DNA from 4 places in the Lysinibacillus canaveralius genome. Region 4 is predicted to be linked to each of the others. Evidence: riboswitches for the same ligand, from Rfam matches in the RefSeq annotation. Region 4 holds a riboswitch; each other region holds the start of a gene.
The links. Region 4 has a riboswitch for cobalamin ahead of cobJ (precorrin-3B C(17)-methyltransferase). Riboswitches for the same ligand answer to the same signal wherever they lie in the genome.

Region 1 (5,337 bases), 1.7 Mb from region 4:
ATTGCTTCTAAATCTTGCAGAATATCTTCAAACAATTTCTTATCAAGCTCTGTCATCGCTTTGCCAATGATAGAATTCAGCTCATCGATTGTTCCGTATGCTTCCACACGTACATGATCCTTATCGACACGTCCACCAATAATGCTTGTTTTCCCTGTATCGCCTGTTTTTGTGTAAAGCTTCACATTCATCACCCGTTTCCATTTATTTTTGTCTGCTTATACTGCCTGATTGCCTGAACAGTTGTTTCAAATACACCCTGTCCGATCAACTTGCCCACTTCTGTAATGGGACCAGCATACGGCATCTCCTCTCCTTGCTGCGTAGCTGCAATTAACAGACTGTCCGTCGCTGTACCGGTCGCGATAGTGCCCGTATGAACATCTCGGATATCTTCCTCAGCAAGCGCTTTCGTTTTTGCTTCGGTTGCCGTAATCATTGCCTGGAAAAATGCTTCATCCGATAACTTCCCATTAATAATCACCCATGTATTAATTGTGCCAATATGAGTATTATCGTTGCGCTCATATGTGCGGGTAACATCTACCGCATTGCCGACACCAGCTGTTACTGCTACTGTAATACTGCAATGGCTGTTTTGGAAGGAACGAATGGCCGCTAACTTTGAGGCTACTGCTGTCAGCATGACGACCGTATTTGTTGGAGAAAACCCGTTGTCTTTCAAAAACTGCAGTGTCTCTCCCTTTACGTTGTCTATATTGTAATCCTCTGGAATGGACCTGTTTAATAATGTACTGTACCAGCCCATCCCAGCGTTATGCACAGCCGATGAAATGACCTTTAACGGCAAGTTTGTATCAAGCCGGACATATTCCTCCGCAATACAAAATTGCTCCGGCAAGACAAACGCCTGCCGTTCACCCGCCTGCTCGGGCATCATTGTAATCTGCGGCTTCGGTATTTCTGGATGGGCGTATGTCGATACTTCAGCTCCGTATACTTCAGCAATTTGTTCCTGCAGGACAACTTCATGCGGGTCCCCGTATGCCTTTACTTTCCCCTTTTCCATCAATAGGAGGCTATCGCAGTAGAGGGACGCCAGATTGATGTCATGAAAAATCGATACAACTGTCAGACCGCTTTCTGTCGCTTCTTTTCTAATCATATCCAAAAGCTGCTTCTGATGAGAAATATCAAGATGATTTGTCGGTTCATCCAGCAGCAGCACCTGTGAGCATTGTGCAAGTGCCTGGGCGATAAATACGCGCTGCTGCTCTCCGCCAGATAGAAATTCCATCATTGTCTCTCGGTACTGCGTGACGCCTGTCTGCCCCATTGCCCTTTCGACAGCCTGTTCATCTATTTTCGACCACGCAGAGAAAAATCCCTTCTGATGAGGATAGCGTCCAAGCGAGACAGTATCATAGACAGAATTCGAAAAAGCATTTGCATGCAGCTGGGGTAATACGGCCATTTTCTTTGCCAGCTCTTTGGGACTAAAGGATTTCAGCGGCTTTTCATCTATAGAGACACTGCCCGCAGTTGGTTCGATGATACCGCTAATCAGCTTCAGAAGAGTAGATTTACCACTGCCGTTTGGACCAAGAATACCAAGCACCTTTCCTTTTCCCACATTGAAAGATACGTCCTGAACAACCGGCACATGATTGTATCCACCTGAAATATGTTCAACCTTCAGCATTTATGCCATCCGCCCCTTTCGCTGTCTGAAGAAAATATAAGCGAATACAGGTGCTCCTATGAAGGATGTAATAACACCTACTGGCAGCTCGGTCGGTGCGATGACCGTCCGGGATACCAGGTCGCAAATGACTAGTAAACTCGCTCCATTTACTAATGCAATCGGAAGCAGATGGCGATGATCCGTCCCTACTATCATACGTACCATATGCGGAACGACCAGTCCGACAAACCCGATTGTACCCGAGACGGCGACTGCGGCACCTGTCAGCATTGAGCCGCCGATCAAAATAAAATACTTGCTTCGCTTTACATCGACGCCGAGGTATTTGGCACGCTCTTCCCCGTAGATCATGGCATTGAGTTCACGGCGGTTCAGCCATAGAATAATCGTACCGAGGATAACAAAAGGAATAATCATCTTCACGTAAGGCCAGCCTCTCATTGAGACACTGCCTAACAGCCAGCCCATAATCGACCGCAATTCCTCCCCCGTCAAGGCAATCATTAATGAAATGCAGGAGCCTAAAAATGAGCTGAATATGATACCGGTCAAAATCATTGTTTCCATCTTCATCGTGCGATCCACTATTCTCGCAAATCCCATGACAACCATCATCGTAACAAACGCACCGATCATACTAAAAATGGGCAAGGTGAAGAAACCCAATACTGGAACGGAAACACCGAAAAACAGCGTAAATACTGCCCCGACAGAAGCACCAGAGGATATGCCTAATGTATAAGGATCCGCAAGGGGGTTTTTCAACAGCCCCTGAAAAGCAGCACCTGCAATTGCAAGCGAGGCACCAACCAGCGCAGCCAGCATAACGCGCGGCATCCGGATATTCCACAATATACTATAGGCCGTCGGATTCGATTCCGCATCCCAAAGTGTAGAAAGAGGCACGGAGACCGAGCCAATCGATACTCCGCACCATATACTAACAAGCAATATAACGGCTGAAATGATATAAGCCGCTACATATTTTTTAGTCATTAAATACCTCTGGGTAAACTGCTTTTGCTATTGATTCTACGCCTTCAGCAATACGCGGGCCTTGGCGGCTTGTTGTGTCCCCGTCTACCACCGTCATATTATTATTTTGGACAGCCTTCATAACAGAAAAGGCTGGGTTATTTTTAATAACTTCATCGTTCCCTTCGTATGTGAACAAAAGAGAATCCGGGTCAGCGGCAACGAATTCTTCCGGACTATACATTGGCCATCCATCCTGCTTTACAGCATTTTCCACATTAATAACCTTCAGCATCTCATTCATGAACGTATTTTGCCCGACTACATAAATATCCGGTGCAACGCCTACTACCATAAAGGCTGTCTTTGGCTCAACACCTTCTAGTTTCTTCTGGATTTCCGCAAGCTTTTCTTTAATAGAGGCAATGACGTCTTCTGCCTCGGCTTCCTTACCTGTTAAAGCCGCCACCTCTTCAATTGTTTCGTATGTTTCATTAAAGCTGGCAGCATCCTCTACTACAAATACCTTGATACCTGAGTCCTCCAGCTGGCCGATTGCTCCCTCAAGTGCATACATACTTGATTCATGGGCAAATACCACATCTGGCTGAAGCGAAATAATCGTTTCTATGTTGAATTCGGTACCGCCTACCCGTGTTCTTTCATTTACCTGCTCCGGGTAATTGTCGTTATCATTAACACCGACAATCTCTTCATCCAGGCCTAAGCCAAATAAGATCTCTGTATTAGAAGGTGTCAGTGAGACAATGCGCTCCGGCGCTTCCTCTAATGTTATTTCTTTCCCTAGGGCATCTTCTACTGTTACCGGGAATGTACCTGCCGTACTTTCCTCACTTTGTGCTGTCTCATTTTGTTCCTTCGGTTCTGCTTCATCTCCACAGGCTATCAGTACACTGAGTGCCAGGATGCTCGTTGCAGCAAGCTGCCAAAATTTCTTCATTTTCTTTTCCTCCTTCTACTGTAAAAGGGCTCTGTTCCTACTAGTCGAACCGGCCCTGACTGGATCGATTTTTCCCTTAGAAGATACATCTCAACCAACATAGCTCAGGATCTTGCCTTTTCTTATGTGAGCCCCTCTAAAACGTCTGCTTTTCTATCCGCAAAAAAGCCCCCCGACTAATTCGAGAGACTTGGAAAAAGGCTAAAAACTACATGTAACGGTACACTTGTAAAAAGCCAGCTTTCCTATCCTCGTAGGTAGTCTTGGGATTTGTAAAGGCAGGTCTCCTGGCTTATGCATCAGCACCAATCTCCCCCTTCCCGATTGCTCAGTGGGCTATACAGATAGGCTAGCATTTACAGTGGCGGGACCGCGTCAGATTTGCACCGACTTCCCTTTTATCCTTGCAGACAGCAAGGAACCTTTACTGCTTATCAAATTATTCAACATGTCTTATTATAGCTCAAAACTGCTATTTGAAAAGGGGAGTTTTCTGAAAACTTCACTTCAATGCGCTGTCTGCCAGCTTCTGGATTGTAATATCATCCATTGGCGGATTGTGTAGACCTGCCCGTACATCACGATAATATCTTTGCAGCGGACAGGACTGCTGCAGACTCTTTGCTCCTACAAGCCGCATTGCTTTATCCACAATTATAAGTGCTGCATTTGTAACGATCGATTTTGCTATGCTTAATTCGTTCGTCAACTGATTTCTGCGCTCTTTGTCATCGTAGGCCTCCGCCGCCCCATATAAGGCAAAACGAGCCTTTGCCAGCTCTAAATCCATTTCGCCTATTAGCGTCTGGACATTCGGCAGCTGGGCAATCGTTCCTTTAATGCTATTTGGGGAATGCGTTTTAGCAAATTGTACAGCGTAATCTCTAGCAGCCTGAGCAACCCCTAAATACGTTGCAGGAATTAATAGCAGCCATCCATTGTTCGTTAAATGTGCCCGGTCAGAGGCAAGTTCGACTAATGCCTCCTGCGGAAGATGAACATTTTCAAGAACTAAATCATGGCTTCCTGTCCCCCGCATCGACAAGACATCCCAGTTTTCTTCTATTGAAACGCCTGGTGTGTCTTTGTGAATAAGGAAATAGCCCGTTTGCTGCTGTTCTTCAATCCATACGGCTGTCAGAAAATAATCGAGCCCATACGAGCCGGTCGTATAGTTTTTGCGGCCGTTTACAACCCACTCTTTACCATCATATATCGCTTCAGACGCTGGCTTTCCGCCACGTGCCGGACTTCCCATGGCGAATTCGCTTACGGCACGGTTTATAATGGCGCCGCTGTTCACTTCCTTGGCAAAGGCATCCAGCTGGTCTTCACTCCAATAACGATGTTCATACAGCTCTCCAACCATCATAAGTGTCCATGCAACAATTAGCGCTGTACTTCCATCAAGGCTCCCTAACTTTTCATGCACAAGCAATGTATCATAGACGCGATACCCTTCCCCGCCCAAATCCTTTGGAAGAGTGAGCTTTGTATAGCCGATCTCGCGGAGCAGCTGCAGATTTTCATAAGGAAATTGCCCTTCATCTCCAATTTGCGGGGCATATTGTTCAAATTGCGGTCGTTGCTTTTCTAATATTCCGTCCCAGCGAGCGTGTAATTCTTTTTTGTAAAATAATGATTTTGTCATACCGATCTTTCCTTTCATCTACAATCAAGGACTTTCTTTTATTGTCTCGTGAAAAGAAAGATTCTACAAGAAAAAAGGCTGCTC
Region 2 (5,337 bases), 410 kb from region 4:
AATCGCAATCGTTAGGACGATATCCGGAATCGCCAGAGTGCCGTCGATGACTCTCATCAGCAAATGATCCGAACGCCCCCGGACATAGCCTGTTGCCAATGCAATGGGCACACTGATCAGCAGCGTTAGGAACATAATGACCAATGCAGATACAGCACTTATTCGAATACCAAAAATAATTCGAGATAAGATACAGCGACCTAGATGATCTGTACCAAATGGATAAACCCAGCTAGGAGATTGCAGCCTAACACCCAGATTTACTGCCAAAGGATCATGAGGTGCAATCCAAGGTGCAAATAATCCGGCTACAGAAATGAGAAACAGGATGCCGGCTCCTGCAAGTAAACCAATATTTACTTGCTTCAATTTTCTCACTATCACCTTTCAACACCTCCTATCGAACCCTTAAACGTGGATCAATGATCATATAGATAAAGTCGACAAGCATATGGATTGTTACAAATAAAACGGCAGCAAAAATAACATATCCTTGAATGACAGGATAATCCCGCATTGTAATGGATTGAACAATATACTGCCCCAGCCCCGGCCATGAAAAAATAGTCTCTACAATAATACTGCCGCCCACCATAAAAGCAAAGCTTGTACCAACTACCGTTACAATTGGCAGTAAAGCATGCTTTACTACTTGAAATACTAAAATCCTATTTTTTGATATTCCTCTGGCTCTGGATGCCTTGACGAATGGCTGCTGCAGCATTTCCAGCATATTGGCACGTAATACACGTGCATACACTGTCCCCAGCCCCAATCCTAAAGTGGCGGCAGGTAAAATCAGATTCCTCCAATTCCCTCTCCCCATAGAGGGCAGCCAGCCAAAATGAACCGAAAAAATGTAAATACAAAGAAACCCCAGCCAAAATGTAGGCACCGCCGAACCTAGAAGGGCTAAAACCCTCCCTATTTTATCCAATGCACCATTTTCATAAACAGCAGCGGAGATTCCTAAAACCAGCGTTACAACCAGCATTATAACAAGGCCTGCAAATGCCAGCTCCAACGTAGCCGGCAGCCTTATAAGCAGCTCGCTGATGACAGGCTTTTGGGAAACAAATGAACTACCCCATTGTCCTGTAACTATTTGCTGCAGCCATTCCATATATTGGACGCCTATAGAGTCCGTTAAGCCTAATTCGCTCCTCAATGCATGAATAGCCTCATCAGACGCAGGAACATCATTGGCTTTCAACATAATCGTTGCAGGGTCTCCCGGTGAAAATCTAACCAATAAGAAGGTCAGGGTCGCAACACAAAAAACTACAAAAAACAGCTGGATCATTCGTTCGAGTATAAATTTGATCATAGCATTCAATTATTCTTTATCGATGGCAGCGCTATTATAGTAGTATTCTATTGAAAGCGCCCCAAAGCCCTTCAATTTTTTGTCTACAGCAAAGACAGTGTTTGGATAAACAATATAGGAGTGAGGTACTTCTTTTCCAATTTCCTCTTGTATTTGAATCGCCAATTCTGTACTTTTCTCCGCATCAGTTGTTTGATGTAATTCATCAATCATTGTATCGACTGTCTGGGATGCAAAATGATTCATGTTTGCTGAGCTGTCTGATTGATAGAAGAGTTCCAAGAAAAAGTATGGGCTGCCGGTGTGGGCCGTCAGCATACTGTACATCGCCAAATCCCATTCTTCATTCACCAATGTTTCATCAATATTCTCTACTTGGCGAATATTCACTTTCATTCCTTGTTCCAGTAATTTGTTTTGAATCACCTCGGCCATAACAGTCAGCTCAGGACGCTGCGGGAATGTGAGGAAGGTCGCTTCAAACACTTTTCCATCCTTTTCCCACAAGCCTTCCGCATTTTTCGTCCATCCGCCCTGCTGCATCAACTCTTTCACTGATTGTTCTTCCCGTGTTTGCTCCACCTGCCCAAATGGCAAAACTGGTGAAAAAGGACCGACTGCTGCAGTTCCTTGACCTTTCATAACAGAATCCACTATTTCCTGGCGTGGAATTAATGAATCGACAGCTTTTCGTACTGCCAATTGCTTGAATATGGGAGATTCCATATTGTACATCACCAAATGTGTACGTAATGACTCGGCTGTCAAAACTTTAAATTTATCATTTTTTTCCAGTACTTCAATATTGTCAACTGAAATATCCGTCGCACCATCCACATCGCCTGATTGTAAGGCCATTAAACGCGTAGTACTGTCAGCAATAAACTTGATTGTTACTTCATCCAGTTTCGCTTTTTCTCCCCAATACTGTTCATAGCGTTCTACAATGAGAGAGTCGTCCTGGTTAAACTGCTTGATAGCATATGGACCTGTAAACGCTGGATAGCCTTCCTTCTCCCCCAGAGAGTCTACATCAGCGATAATAGCGCCGGGATCTGCCAAATTCGAAATCAAGGCCGCATTCATTTCTGTTGTTTCAATTTTCAGCTCTGTTTTTGATACAGCTTCCATTGTTTTGATTTTTAATAGATCATTCGTTCCTTGGTTGTTCTCAATGGCACGTTGTAAAGAATTTTTCACAGCTGTTGCATCCATTGCTTTTCCATTATGGAAAAATACATTTTCCTGCAGTTGGAATAACCATGTTGTGTCGTCCATCTGTTCCCATGATTTTGCCAGCCATGGAGAAGGAGCAAAATCCTCATTCAATTTAATTAATGTTTCCGCAGTTCCAGAACGCATGACCTCCCAGCTGTCGCCAGTATGGGGGTCCAGACCGGATGGACTCCAGGAAAAGGCTAAAGTTGCTTTCTTCTCTGCGCCTTCTCTGCTGGCTTTAGCCGTCCGTTCTCCTTCTTCACCTGAGCACCCTGCCAAAGCAATGATGCATAGCGCCATGCAAAACCAGACTGCCAAAATTTTGTGCGATTTCTTCATCTTTTCTCCTCCTAAAAATGAATTGTTTACAACCGGCTGCTTTGTATACCAAGTTGAACAACCCAAAATAAAAAGCACTTCTGACAGCAAAAGAGGTCAGAAATGCTTTGGAAAGATAAAAAGGTAGTGTCTAAGCGACAAAATTTCATCAGCAAACCAACCACCTCTCTAATCTCCCGTAGATCTACAGTGATGTTTAAATAGGCAGGTCTCCTGACTTATCTTCTTCACTACCTGCGCCTTCCCGCTTTTTTTAAAAAGCAGTGGCCCCTTGCAGGTTGCTCTGAATTACAGTGGCGGGAACCGTGTTGGATTTTCACCAAGCTTCCCTTTTAAGCTGCCCATTCTCGGAATAGGAGCAGCACCTATTTAAAAAAAATCTGAAGTTTTCTAAATATTATCACATATACTTGAGAATGGAAATGACTCTTACAGATTTTGATGCATCTATTTTTTAAATGTAACGTACTATCAATTCTATAGTACGTAAGTCAATAAAATAGCTGCAACAGTCCCGGGTAAAACTGGTGGCTGCTTTAGAGGCCAATATTCTGAGCTGCACATACTCCACTATAGCCAGCTACCTAAAATAGTTATATTTATTGGTTCAAGCAACATACACATTCATTGAACATTATGTAATTTAACGCATATAGAATTTAATCAGGCGCCCCTATTCTTTATCCTGGTAAGTAAGTTGAAACCCCCTAAATACCGCTTGTTCCAAGCTTCGATAGGGGGTTTTTTGTATATTATTTAAACTGAATATGATGCAATTTTGAAAAGATTCCGTTGGCTTTTACTAATTCATCATAAGTACCGCTTTCTTCAATACCGTTTGGCGTCACGACTAATACTTTATGAGCATCACGAACAGTCGATAAACGATGGGCAATCACAATTGTTGTACGGTTTTGTGCAAGTTCATTCAGTGATTGCTGGATGATTTTTTCTGTTTCTGTATCTAATGCAGATGTTGCCTCATCTAAAATCAATATGGGCGGGTTTTTCAGGAACATCCGGGCAATAGCTAAACGCTGTTTTTGACCTCCCGATAATTTGAGACCGCGTTCTCCGATTTCTGTCTCATATCCATCCGATAAATTTTCGATAAATTCTTTCAGATGGGCCTTTTCTGCAGCTTTTTGTATATCCTCAAAGCTTGCTTCTAAATCTCCATAGGCTATATTTTCACGAACAGTTCCGCTAAATAAGAAAACATCCTGCTGAACAATCCCAATCTGCTTACGAAGCGACTGCTGCGTCATATTGCGCACATCCAGGCCATCGATAGTAATGGATCCTTTACTTACATCATAAAACCTTGGAATGAGTCCGCTGATCGTCGTTTTTCCTGCACCGGATGGACCGACCAGCGCTACTGTCTCTCCCGCTTTTACGGTAAACGAAATATCCTTCATCACAGGTTTATTATCTTCATAGGCAAAGGAAACTTGATTGAATGCAATATCCCCTTTTAATTCCTTTACTTCTACAGCATCTGGGCGATCCGCTACATTCGGCTCAACATCTAACATTTCTGTAAACCGCTTAAAGCCTGCCATTCCCTTTGGATATAACTCAAGAAGCGCGCTAATTTTGTCAATCGGCTTTATTAATACATTTGTATACAATACGAAACTGACAAACTCACCGTACGATAACTGGCCATTAAAGCTTAGCCAAGCACCGACAATCAAGACAACTAATGTGAGTAGTCGCGTCATCATATAAATACTTGAGTGTGTACCTGCCATTATTTTATATGCGTATAGCTTAGCTTTACGGAAAAATCCGTTCTGCTTGCCGAATCGCTCCATTTCAAATTCTTCATTCGTAAATGATTTCACGACACGAATTCCAGATATGCTATCCTCTACACGGCTATTCACATCGGCAATTTTCCCGTACATTTCTTTCCAAGCGCCATTCATTTTTTTATTACTATATGTAATCAGCCAAATAAGGAAAGGCACCATAACTAATACAATCAGTGCTAGTGTTGGATTAACGGTAAACATAATGGCAAATGTACCAATGAACGTCATAATGGCAATAAAGAAATCTTCCGGACCATGGTGCGCGAATTCACCGATATCAAATAAATCATTCGTTATCCGGCTCATTACATGTCCAGTCTTCATATTGTCAAAAAACGAAAAGGATTGCTTCTGAAAATGATTAAATAGTTGACGGCGCATATCGGTTTCAATATTAATGCCGAGTTTATGACCGAGGTAGTTCACAATAAAATTCAAAACGGTACTTAATAGGTATGTAAGTAACAGTAAAATACCTACTTTTACAATCATTCCCCAATCCCCTGTCGGCAATAGCTTATCAATAAACCATTGCACTGCAAGCGGGAAAATCAGTTCGAGTACCGCCACGAAAATAGCGCTTGAAAAATCAATCATAAAAAGGCGCTTATGGGGTTTGTAATAAGAGAAAAA
Region 3 (5,337 bases), 450 kb from region 4:
TAACACCAAGGCCAATTGAATGCATTAGCCGGTTCGCCTTTGCAACAGATGGTACATTTCGAATATAAGTCATTGTTGAAACATTCGTTAATAAGCGGATGGAAGTGTCTATTAGCTGCCCAAAGTCATTCACCTTGGTAGCCTTATGAATATCAAGCGAACCAAGATTGCAAGACACATCTAGTCCATATTCATTAGGCTGATCTTGATCCGTAATAACACTTGTCTCCTGCACTTGAAGGATTTCTGTACAAAGATTTGACATCTTCACCCGGCCAATTCTCTTTAAAGGATGCGCCTTGTTTACATTATCATCAAAAATTTCAAATGGATAACCGGATTCAAATTGCGCTTTTTTTATTTCTGTATAGAGCTTTCGGGCATTAAGTCGCTTAATCTTACGGATATTTGGATTATCGAGCAATTCATAATACATTTCACTCATCGACAGCTCGGACATACGTTTTCCATATTCTTTGAAAATATCATATGGGCTGAAGAGAACAACATCCTTATCACGCTTCATTAACTCAAAGAAAATACCCGGAATAATAATGCCTGTTGATAGAGTTGCCAGACGGATCTTATCATCAGCATTCGGTTTTTTAGAGGAGATGAAATTTTCAATATCCCCATGGAAAATATTCAAATAAGCGACACCTGAACCGTTTCGCTGTCCTAATTGATTTGAATATAAGAATGAGTTTTCGAGCAGCTTCGCTACCGGAATGACACCGCTTGCTTTGTTTAAAATTCCTTTGATAGGATCACCTAGCGGGCGAACATCTGTAAGGTTTACTCCTACACCTCCCCCAAGGCGTGACAGTTCCAGACAATAGCCGATATTCTCCGCAATGCTGTTCATTGTATCGTCCATTGTCAGCTTGAAGCAGCTAACGAGTTCGCCTCTTGCCTTCTTCCCGCTATTCAGGGCAGTCGGTGTAGCAGGCTGGTACGCTTCCATCATCGCTTCTACAGCCTGTTCCGCTAATGTTTCATCACCCTGCGCCAAATAAAGAGCAATAATAACAATACGGTCTTCATATTTTTCCAGTATTTCCTTGCCGTCTCTGCTCTTCATAGCATAGCCTTCATAAAATTTACTTGCGCTCATAAAGGAAGAGAAACGGAATTTGTAGCTATATGCTTTTTCATACAAACTCTTAATAAATTCAAAATTATATAATTCCAAGAATTCGCTCTCATAATAGCTTTCTTCTATTAAGTATTTTAGCTTGTCCTCCAAATTAATGAAGTGCCGCATTCTTACATTCACGTCTTCAAGGAAATAACTGCGTGTCGCTTCCTTGTCCTTTGCAGTGTCAATACTGCCTGTCGTAGCGTATTGATTCAATACTTCATTGTTCAACTTTAAATATGTTTTCATTACACAACCTCTTTTACTTGTTGATGATAAAACTGGATAATTTTTTCGTAATCCTGGGGGTAGCCTCTTAAATCCAGCTTGCAGACAAGTGGTATTCCATATTCTGCAGCCAATTTATCACCGGCCATCCCGAAAACATGATGACCGAAATTACTATTGCCACTAACGATTACGCCCCTGCAAAATGAATTGTTCTGCTCCATAAAACGGGCCACTTGAAATGGGATATCGCCTAATCCATCTGTATAGGTGAACAGTAAAAAAGGAGTTCTAAGCTGCATTCCATCATTTATCTCAATATTCGGTAAATTGAGTTTAGAAACCACAAAGGATACATTTCCCGTTCTGCTGGCATAGACAATCACTTGCTTATCTGTCCGATTCTTTCCAAAATAGCTGGGACACTTCCAATTAGTTCATCATTCACTTGTAAAATCGGTACTGAGGAAAATCCGGCCTCCGTTACTCTTTGCATAGCTTCTTGATTATGATCTAAATTGACTACTTCTGCCTCTATTCCTGCTTGTACAAGCTCCGATTTGACCCAAAGACACTTTGGGCAGACTGTTTTCGTGTATAACTTCATGAAACTCATCCTTTCTTATTCATTATGCCTCGAGTAATTGTTTTGGGAATGTGAGCTTAACATCACATCCTATCACCACTTGGAGGCTTTTACTTTTAATAGTGCACAGTAGAGGAGCAACGAAAAAGGTGCCTTTATCCGTATTTGCCCCGCTGCTTACATTAGTGGGTATCTTCGGTTGAAACAAGCCGAACATAAAAAAAGCTACCTCCTAAAGAGATAGCTAGAAATGGAAACGTAAAAAACCCGTCTCCATTTCTCAATCCCCGAAGAAATGTAAAGTCGCTTTATTCAGGCAGGTCTCCTGGCTTTGCTTCATTCTTTGATTCCCTTCCCATGCATTAAGCACAGTGGCTACGAATCATCGTCGGCATTCACAGTTGCGGGGACAGCGCCGGAATCTAACCGGACTTCCCTTTTAAACTACATATAGTAGTACCTGGATAAAACTAACACAATATATTGTTTTAAGTAACTGAAGTCAGTATAGCATAGTCCCTTCCGAAATGTAAAATGTAAATTTCACTTTCCCTTCTAACATTAGAAATTTCATGCAAAAAATACAGATTCCATTTTTAAATTCATGCATTATGGTACGATATTCAAAAACGCGGGTGACTTTATGTATCTTACTATTTGCGTTACAAGCGATCTTCACGGGCGGCTGGACCGTTTTCAAAAAATAGCGCAGCACATTGAACAAATAAAGCCTGACATTCTTATCGATAACGGCGATTTTCTGCAAGGAAGTTTAATAACTTATTACTACGACCATGTAAAGCCCGGGCCGCACCCAATGATTGCAATCGCTAATAATCTTGGCTATGATGCAGCCGTCTTTGGGAATCATGAATTCAATTATCCATTAAAAGAAGTAGAATTCATGAGGAAACAATGCGAGTTTCCCTGGATAGCAGCTAACATTGGAAACTTCGCAAAGCCGTATGTCATAAAAGAGATCAAAGGAAAGAGAGTGGCGATCATTGGCATCGTTACACATGTTACCCCTTTTTGGGACGAACATCAATATACAAGTGATCTTCAATTTTCAGAAGCCTTTACAGCTGCACGCGATTGGGTTCAATATGTTAAGAAAAAAGAATATGCAGATGTCGTTATTCTTAGTTACCATGGCGGCTTCACAAACCATCCTAAAACCGGTGCTCCATTTGCAGAGAATGATGGAGAAAACCAAGGAAATCAGCTGCTTGATATTCCGGAGGTCGACATCTTAATCACAGGTCACCAGCACCTGGAAATCTCTTGTATTGTAAATGGAATTCCTGTTATCCAGCCTGGTGCAAACGGCTCTTGTTTCGGCCATATAACATACGGACTTAATGACGAGAAGGCACTCGATGTACAACTACACCATGTTACAGCCATCCCCGAATGCTATCCCAGCGAAGTAAGCAGATGGCTTAAGGAGCGGATCGGTTATACGGAAGTAGACTTTCGTTATGAAGGAATGCTTGCTTCCCGGCTTGAGAATCATGCGTTCGTTGATTTTATGCACGATATCCAGCTAGCGGCTGCTGATGCCCAGTTATCCGTCGTCGAATTATCTTATCACGAATACGGAGGGTTCACTGGTGCTATTACCCATTTTGATGTTTTAAAAAACTTTTCACGTCCAAATACCTTGAAAGTATTAGAGCTCACAGGAGCGGATATTAAGGAAGCACTCGAACAATGCGCGGCTGTGTTTGCAGTGAATGCGGATGGAGATATAGATTTTTCCTTAAATGTACACCCTGACGTGCTAGCTCCCTATGTATACGATTTTTGGGGCGGCCTCGATTATGAGCTATTAATAAGCGATCCAGTTGGATCTCGTGTAAAAAATATGCTCTACGATGGTAAACCTGTTACAAATGATATGACGTTTAAAGTCGTGATGAACAGCTACCGCGCAACAGGTGCCGACTTTCCTATGTTTCGAAATAAGCCCCTGCTGGAAGAAACGAAAGAGATTGTACCCGAGCTCATCATAAAATACATCAAGGATCACCCCCCTTTGTCACACCGGGAGCACGGGCGTTTTCAAGTCACAGCTGGAAGAGCAGAGACTCCCTCCATCTATTAAATCTTCTCATTCCATACATGCTTAAAGCGGGTGTCTGAAAGTCGTAGAAGGACAAGTATATAAACTATATGAGCCATATTCGTAATGGATCTTGCCAATGAAGATACATCTGTCCAGAAAACTTCAACCTATCTGGACTTCAGTGCAAAATAGCTACTTAACTTTATGATAGACATACCTTTTATTATTTAAAAATACATCATTTTCTATTAAAAAGAGAGTGTCTTTTTGACACTCCTAGGCTGAAGACAAATTCAAAGAAATTTGAAATTGTCTTCAGTCTTTTTTCTATTTACAATACATAGTAAGAAATCGTCGATTTCCACTCTAGGCGCTACGCTTACCACGGGCACGGCCTCAGCCTTCTCCCTCGCTGCGCTCCGTCCGGGTGCTTCGGGCCAACAGGATGTTGGTCACAAAGGCGTTGTCACACGATGTGACAACGCCTTTGTTCCTTTCGTCGCACATAAATTCGCTGTTCCCGTTGGTGTCTTCTCGCCTGCCACTTCAATCGACTTGTATCAGCTACTGAAAAAGGGTGGCCCTTCTACATTTCCTACTATTTTGAGGTGATGATAATTATGATGACGAATAACCAAATCAATGAACGCGAACAACTTGAAATGCTGACAATTGAGCAGCTTATACCAAATGACCATCTGGTCCGTAAACTGGATGCTGCCATGAATTTAAAAAAGCTTACCACTTGGACATGGCAAGTTTCCTAATATGAGATGAAAGCGTCTCGTAGAGGCGATTCACAAAGAAAACTCAGTTGAAAATTACATTCAACTACCTACGAAAATGACAAAATGCCTTGAGAGTCCGTCCCTCAAGGCATTTTGTCTTCACTCTGAGAGCGTCTTTTTGACACGCCTCTTCCCTGCTAATATATTGTTGATTTAAACTTCACTTTCCAGCCACCATCCCTTGCCATTTCCCATTCAAATATTTCTTTTCCAGTTTGGGAACTTTCCACAATTAACTTCTCTTCTATTATATTAAATTCAGCCGTTTCCAACATATAGGCATAGTAGCTGAAGTAGTGCTTCAGGTTATCTTGTTTGATTTCTTTAAAATAATTCTCCAGTCTTTCATAGGAAATATCACTTGTCAAAGCTTGCGCTGTTTTGTAATCAGCTTGCAGTAAAGCATACAGTTGGACTCTTGCTACCTCTTTTGGAGCAGCTTTTGCCGCAGCAGTGTAGCCTTTTTGTTTTACTTCTTCGTACAAAGTCACTTCTGCAGAAGACCATGACGTTTCAATGTCGGCAATGG
Region 4 (5,337 bases):
GGCGAGACCGAGTGGAATAAGCAGGGATTACTCCAGGGGTGGCTTGATTCGCCGCTGACGAAATGGGGAAAGCGGCAGGCTAAAGCTGTTGATTGGCAGCCGGAAGTTGTGTATGCGAGTGATCTTGGGCGAGCTGTAACGACGGCTCAGCTTATGTTTCCGAGAAAGCATATTATTCAAGATGACCGCTTACGTGAGATATTTTTAGGAGAGTGGCAAGGGCAAGCAGTAAAAGAGCTGCTAAAGCAATCTGCGTATCGCAGTTATTGTGAACAACCCGAAGCATTTACTGCTGTATCACAGGAACCATTCAGCAAAGTAACTGAGCGCATGTTCGAGTTTTTCCAAAGCTTATGTCATGTCTCGCAGCAAAACATTGCTGTTGTTTCACATGGTGTCTCGATTGCTTGTTTGTATGCGGCACTTGAACAGCGCCCTATTTCAACTTTGTGGCAAGAAGGTATGCTCTCAGGCGGGGAATATTTGGTGATTGATTACCGTAATGGAGAGTGGAACGTGAAAAAAATGACTTTACAGAAAATTTAGAGTCATGCTATACTAGGTCCTGTTAATATAACCATATATTGTGATAGTTCTAGTCAAGGTACTACTTTATGTAGTTTAAAAGGGAAGAACGGTGTAAAGCCGTCGCTGTCCCCGCAACTGTAAACGCTGACGATGACGACATAAACCCACTGTATGAAAATACGGGAAGGGCCGTCAAAGGATGAAGCGAAGCCAGGAGACCTGCCTTGCTGGGCGACTGTACATTTCTTCGGGGTATAGGAAGTGGGCGCAGATTTTTTGCGTATCCATTTCAAGCTGCCGAATAAAGAGGCGGCTTTTTTATTTTGTAAATGCTGCTTACGCTTATGACATGTGGACAATGATCAGCGATTAGCATTTTCATGTACTCGAGAAAAGAAAATGGAGAGGCTCAACACTACTTGCCGAATAGTTGATGAGCCAAAAAGCGGTGGCACAAAATGCCACCCTTTTTACAAGGTAAGAAAACTTAAAACTTTGCGTTACTGAACCGTAAAGGCATTAGAGCCAGCTATCCGTGCATGTGGAATTTCCATGTATATGTTCCATAGTACAGCTAAACAGGCGCGAATATGCTGTTCTGACAAGTTTTAAAACAATTGAATAAGCTACATCATAAAGTGCTCAATTACTTGAGATAATAGGGAAGTTCGTGAAAATCGAGCGCAGCCCCCGCTACTGTAATTGCTGATGAAATCACAACACCACTCGCATATAGCGGGGAAGGTGTGAGAGTAAGAGGAAGCAAGAGCCAGGAAACCTGCTTTATGATGCGAAACTGACTTTTCGGAGGGGGAAGTACAGGTAACCAGCGATTGCTGAGAGATGTTTTTGTATATACGATATATAAATTCACAAGCCTGTATTCTTCCGGAAAGGGAATACAGGCTTTTTTTCATGAAATACGAAAGTTTTTTTATGGATATCTGCAAAAGAAAGTTCAACATTTCAGCCGATTTTGGCCGTGAAATGTCTTTCTAATTGGAGGGGACAAATTGGAAAAGGGAAAAATATTCGTTGTCGGCTTTGGTCCTGGCGACTATGAGCATATTACAAAACGTGCAGTGGATGCTCTAAAGCAAAGTGATTATATCATTGGCTACAAAACGTATGTTGAGTTAATCGAGCATCTAGTAACGGCTAAATCTATCGTTAGTACCGGGATGACAGAAGAAGTATCACGCGCGCAGGAAGCTGTTCGCCAGGCAGAAGCAGGAAATATTGTTTCGGTCATTTCAAGTGGGGACGCAGGGGTGTATGGGATGGCTGGTCTCGTATATGAAGTGCTGATTGAACAAGGATGGACTGAAGCAACAGGAGTAGCGGTAGAAGTCGTACCTGGCATCTCAGCAATTAATTCCTGTGCAAGCCTGCTCGGTGCTCCAGTCATGCACGACGCTTGTACGATCAGCTTAAGTGACCATTTAACACCTTGGACAGTTATTGAAAAGCGTATCGAAGCAGCAGCAATGGCAGACTTTGTCGTAGCGTTCTATAATCCGAAAAGCGGCCGCCGTACTAGGCAGATTGTTGAAGCTCAGCGTATTTTACTTAAATACCGCTCGCCGGCAACACCTGTTGGTTTAGTGAAAAGCGCCTACCGTGAAAGTCAGAACATCGTACTGACGACACTCGCTGAAATGCTTGACCATGATATTGGGATGCTGACAACCGTGGTTGTAGGAAACTCTTCGACATTCTTTTATGACAACAAGATTATTACACCAAGAGGATATCAGCGTAAATATACGCTTGGTGAAGAGGTGCAGCCGCTCAAGCCGCATCAGCGCTTGCGCAAGGAAAATGAACCATGGGCACTCGATCAGGAAACAGGTGAAGCACAGACTGGATTTGAAAAAATAGCCGCAATGGAAAAGCCGAAAAAAAGCACGCTGGAAATGGCACATATGGCATTGGAACTTGTTAGCGGGAAATCTTCCGTTATCGTGGAGCAAAAAATCGAATCGATTTTTGAGTTTGCTGTAAGCCCTGGAGTTGCCAATAAAATTATTACACCAAAGCAAATGATGCTTTTAGCGGAGATAGTCGGTGAGGAAGGGACAATTGAATATACACCAGAGCATCGATTGCTTGTGAAAATGCCGACGGAACAGCCGGAAGAGGTTGTAGGTCGCCTGCGTAGTGAAGGGCTGCTTGTACTGCCGATTGGAGACGTGCTGAACGTGAAGGCATGTGATTTCTGCTATGGCGAAAAAGCTGAATCCATACCATATGCAGAAGAAATTGCGCAGACACTTGGTGGAATGAAGCTGCCGAAGGAATTACATATCGGTTTTAACGGCTGCGGAATGGCCTGTTATCGTGCAGTCTTTGATGATATTGGAATCGTTTATCGCAAAAAGAAATTTGATTTATTCATTGGTGCCAAGCCAGTCGGCCGGACAGCTCACGCAGCACAGCCTGTAGCTGAGGGAATAGAGCCGGAAGAAATTGTTCCGCTATTGACGAGGATAATTGATGAATATAAGCAAAATGCACATCCGAACGAGCGCTTGTTCAAATACTTCAAGCGCGTGAAGAAAATTTTGCATTACACGTACCACGATATGAGCTCGAAAATAGAAGTTGAGCCAGCTCCGTGCGGTGATTAGGAGGATTTCCATGATTTTATTTTTGGCAGGGACAAGTGATGCTAGAGCACTTGCGGTCCGACTGCAAAAGAAGGGATATAGCCTTCTGGCATCTGTTGTGACGGATTCAGCAGCTGCGAGTCTCCTAGAAGCAGGAATTCCGTATCGAGTCGGCCGGTTGAATGAAGAACAGATGCTAGAGTTAGTAGACGAGCAGTCTGTAACATGCATTGTAGATGCTAGTCATCCATTCGCAGAAGAGGCATCAAAAACGGCGATGAATACCAGTTTATGTCGGAATATTCCGTATATAAGATACGAACGGCCGGATGTGTCATTTGAACATGCCCTCATTACGAAGGTAGATAGCTATGAGGAAGCGGCCCTTGTCGCGAAGAAACGCAAAGGGACGATCATGCTGACGACGGGTAGTAAAACACTTGCAACTTTTACGAAGCATTTGCTGGGCGAGGATCTTCGGCTGTTATGCCGTATGCTGCCCAATAAAGAAAATATGGAGAAGTGTGAAGCACTTGGTCTGGCTCAAAAAGATATCATTGCTATCCAAGGACCATTTTCCAAAGAGCTGAATATAGCCCTTTACAAACAATATGGGGTAACCCAGATGGTGACGAAGGAAAGTGGAAAGGTGGGCTCTATCGATGAAAAGATGGAAGCGGCCTTAGAGCTTGGAATCGGTATTATTTTAATTAAACGACCAACGATTGAATATAAAAATCGCTGTACTACGTTTGAAGAGGTAGAGCAGCAAGTAGGAGGAATTTTCTGATGGCCAATATGAACTTCAATACAGCATTTACACCACTCACGGTAGACCCGGATAAAATCTATGATTATAGCTTTTCGATTATCAAGGAAGAAATGGGAGAACACTCTTTCACAGATGAACAGTGGATGGTTGTTCGCCGTGTCATCCATGCATCAGCTGATTTTGAGCTGGGACGCAGTGTTATCTTTACACCAGATGCAGTGGAAGCGGGCATTCAAGCTATTTTAAAGGGGAAGCATGTCATTGCCGATGTGCAAATGATCGAAAGCGGTGCAGGACGTAAGCGTTTCCAAAAACATGGAGGAGATTTGCACTGCTATATTGCAGATCCAGACGTATGGGCAGAGGCGAAAGAACAGGGAACAACACGTGCCATAATTTCCATGCAAAAAGCAGTTCGTGAACACGAAGGCGGTATTTATGCAATCGGAAATGCACCAACAGCATTGCTGGAATTGATCCGTCTGATTAAGGAAGGAATGGCTAAGCCCGATTTAATAATTGGTATGCCGGTCGGATTTGTATCTGCTGCTGAATCAAAGGAAGAACTGGCACTATTAAAAGGGATACCATTCATTACAAACGTAGGACGTAAAGGTGGTAGTACGGTAACAGTTGCCGCACTGAATGCCATCTCGATTTTAGCAGATGAACGAGCAAAAGAAGAAAAGTAAAAAAGACCCTTCAGAAATGCGGCACGGCTATACGACCGGGGCATGTGCTACCGCAATGACGAAGGCAGCTCTTATAGCGCTTATCACAAAAGAGGTACCAGAACAGGTAACGATTCATTTGCCGGTCGGTCAATTTGCGACATTTCAAGTTGAATCATTCCAGGTCACGGAAGATTCAGTGATGTGTGAGACGATTAAGGATGCTGGAGATGATCCAGATGCAACCCATCAGGCCCGTATCCAAAGTACAGTCCGCTTATTGCCAACTCCTGGTGTTCGTATTGACGGTGGTATTGGTGTCGGCCGAGTCACAAAGCCGGGGCTTCCTGTGCCGGTAGGAGAAGCAGCAATCAACCCTGTACCTAGAAAGATGTTGCAGCAGGTCATAGAGGAAGTGACTAAGCAGTTTGCTATAGAGCAGGGGGTAGAAGCCGTAATTTCCGTTCCGGATGGTGAGGAAATCGCCAAAAAAACATTAAATGGACGCCTCGGTATTATCGGCGGTATTTCGATTTTAGGAACAAGAGGTACTGTCGTTCCGTTTTCAAGTTCAGCCTATATGGCAAGTATTGTACAGGCGATTAGTGTAGCAAAGGCTGCTGGCTGTGATCATCTTGTCATTACAACAGGGGGACGCAGTGAAAAATATGCAATGCAGCAATACCCGGAATTACCGGAGGAAGCTTTTATTGAAATGGGCGATTTCGTTGGTTTTACATTGAAGCATATCAAGCGG

Region 1: it holds a riboswitch for cobalamin, as region 4 does, so the genes downstream of both, AA0Y26_RS02105 (ABC transporter substrate-binding protein) here and cobJ (precorrin-3B C(17)-methyltransferase) in region 4, are expected to answer to the same signal.
Region 2: it holds a riboswitch for cobalamin, as region 4 does, so the genes downstream of both, AA0Y26_RS13020 (ABC transporter substrate-binding protein) here and cobJ (precorrin-3B C(17)-methyltransferase) in region 4, are expected to answer to the same signal.
Region 3: it holds a riboswitch for cobalamin, as region 4 does, so the genes downstream of both, AA0Y26_RS13215 (glutaredoxin family protein) here and cobJ (precorrin-3B C(17)-methyltransferase) in region 4, are expected to answer to the same signal.

What each region holds. Positions count from the first base shown of each region.
Region 1 is NZ_CP154840.1:398,946-404,282, reverse strand. It holds gene AA0Y26_RS02120 (cob(I)yrinic acid a,c-diamide adenosyltransferase) at 1-185, opposite strand, end outside; gene AA0Y26_RS02115 (adenosylcobinamide amidohydrolase) at 191-1,663, opposite strand; gene AA0Y26_RS02110 (FecCD family ABC transporter permease) at 1,664-2,662, opposite strand; gene AA0Y26_RS02105 (ABC transporter substrate-binding protein) at 2,655-3,602, opposite strand; cobalamin riboswitch at 3,862-4,043, opposite strand; gene AA0Y26_RS02100 (acyl-CoA dehydrogenase family protein) at 4,105-5,253, opposite strand.
Region 2 is NZ_CP154840.1:2,544,781-2,550,117, forward strand. It holds gene AA0Y26_RS13010 (ABC transporter permease) at 1-378, opposite strand, end outside; gene nikB (nickel ABC transporter permease) at 398-1,327, opposite strand; gene AA0Y26_RS13020 (ABC transporter substrate-binding protein) at 1,337-2,884, opposite strand; cobalamin riboswitch at 3,070-3,268, opposite strand; gene AA0Y26_RS13025 (ABC transporter ATP-binding protein) at 3,637-5,337, opposite strand, start outside.
Region 3 is NZ_CP154840.1:2,587,127-2,592,463, forward strand. It holds gene nrdE (class 1b ribonucleoside-diphosphate reductase subunit alpha) at 1-1,387, opposite strand, end outside; gene nrdI (class Ib ribonucleoside-diphosphate reductase assembly flavoprotein NrdI) at 1,387-1,752, opposite strand; gene AA0Y26_RS13215 (glutaredoxin family protein) at 1,749-1,973, opposite strand; cobalamin riboswitch at 2,250-2,431, opposite strand; gene AA0Y26_RS13220 (bifunctional metallophosphatase/5'-nucleotidase) at 2,596-4,059, shown strand; gene AA0Y26_RS13225 (hypothetical protein) at 4,641-4,787, shown strand; gene AA0Y26_RS13230 (hypothetical protein) at 4,946-5,337, opposite strand, start outside.
Region 4 is NZ_CP154840.1:2,137,902-2,143,238, forward strand. It holds gene AA0Y26_RS10770 (histidine phosphatase family protein) at 1-546, shown strand, start outside; cobalamin riboswitch at 586-770, shown strand; cobalamin riboswitch at 1,148-1,329, shown strand; gene cobJ (precorrin-3B C(17)-methyltransferase) at 1,542-3,158, shown strand; gene cobK (precorrin-6A reductase) at 3,169-3,927, shown strand; gene AA0Y26_RS10785 (precorrin-8X methylmutase) at 3,927-4,601, shown strand; gene AA0Y26_RS10790 (cobalt-precorrin-5B (C(1))-methyltransferase) at 4,576-5,337, shown strand, end outside.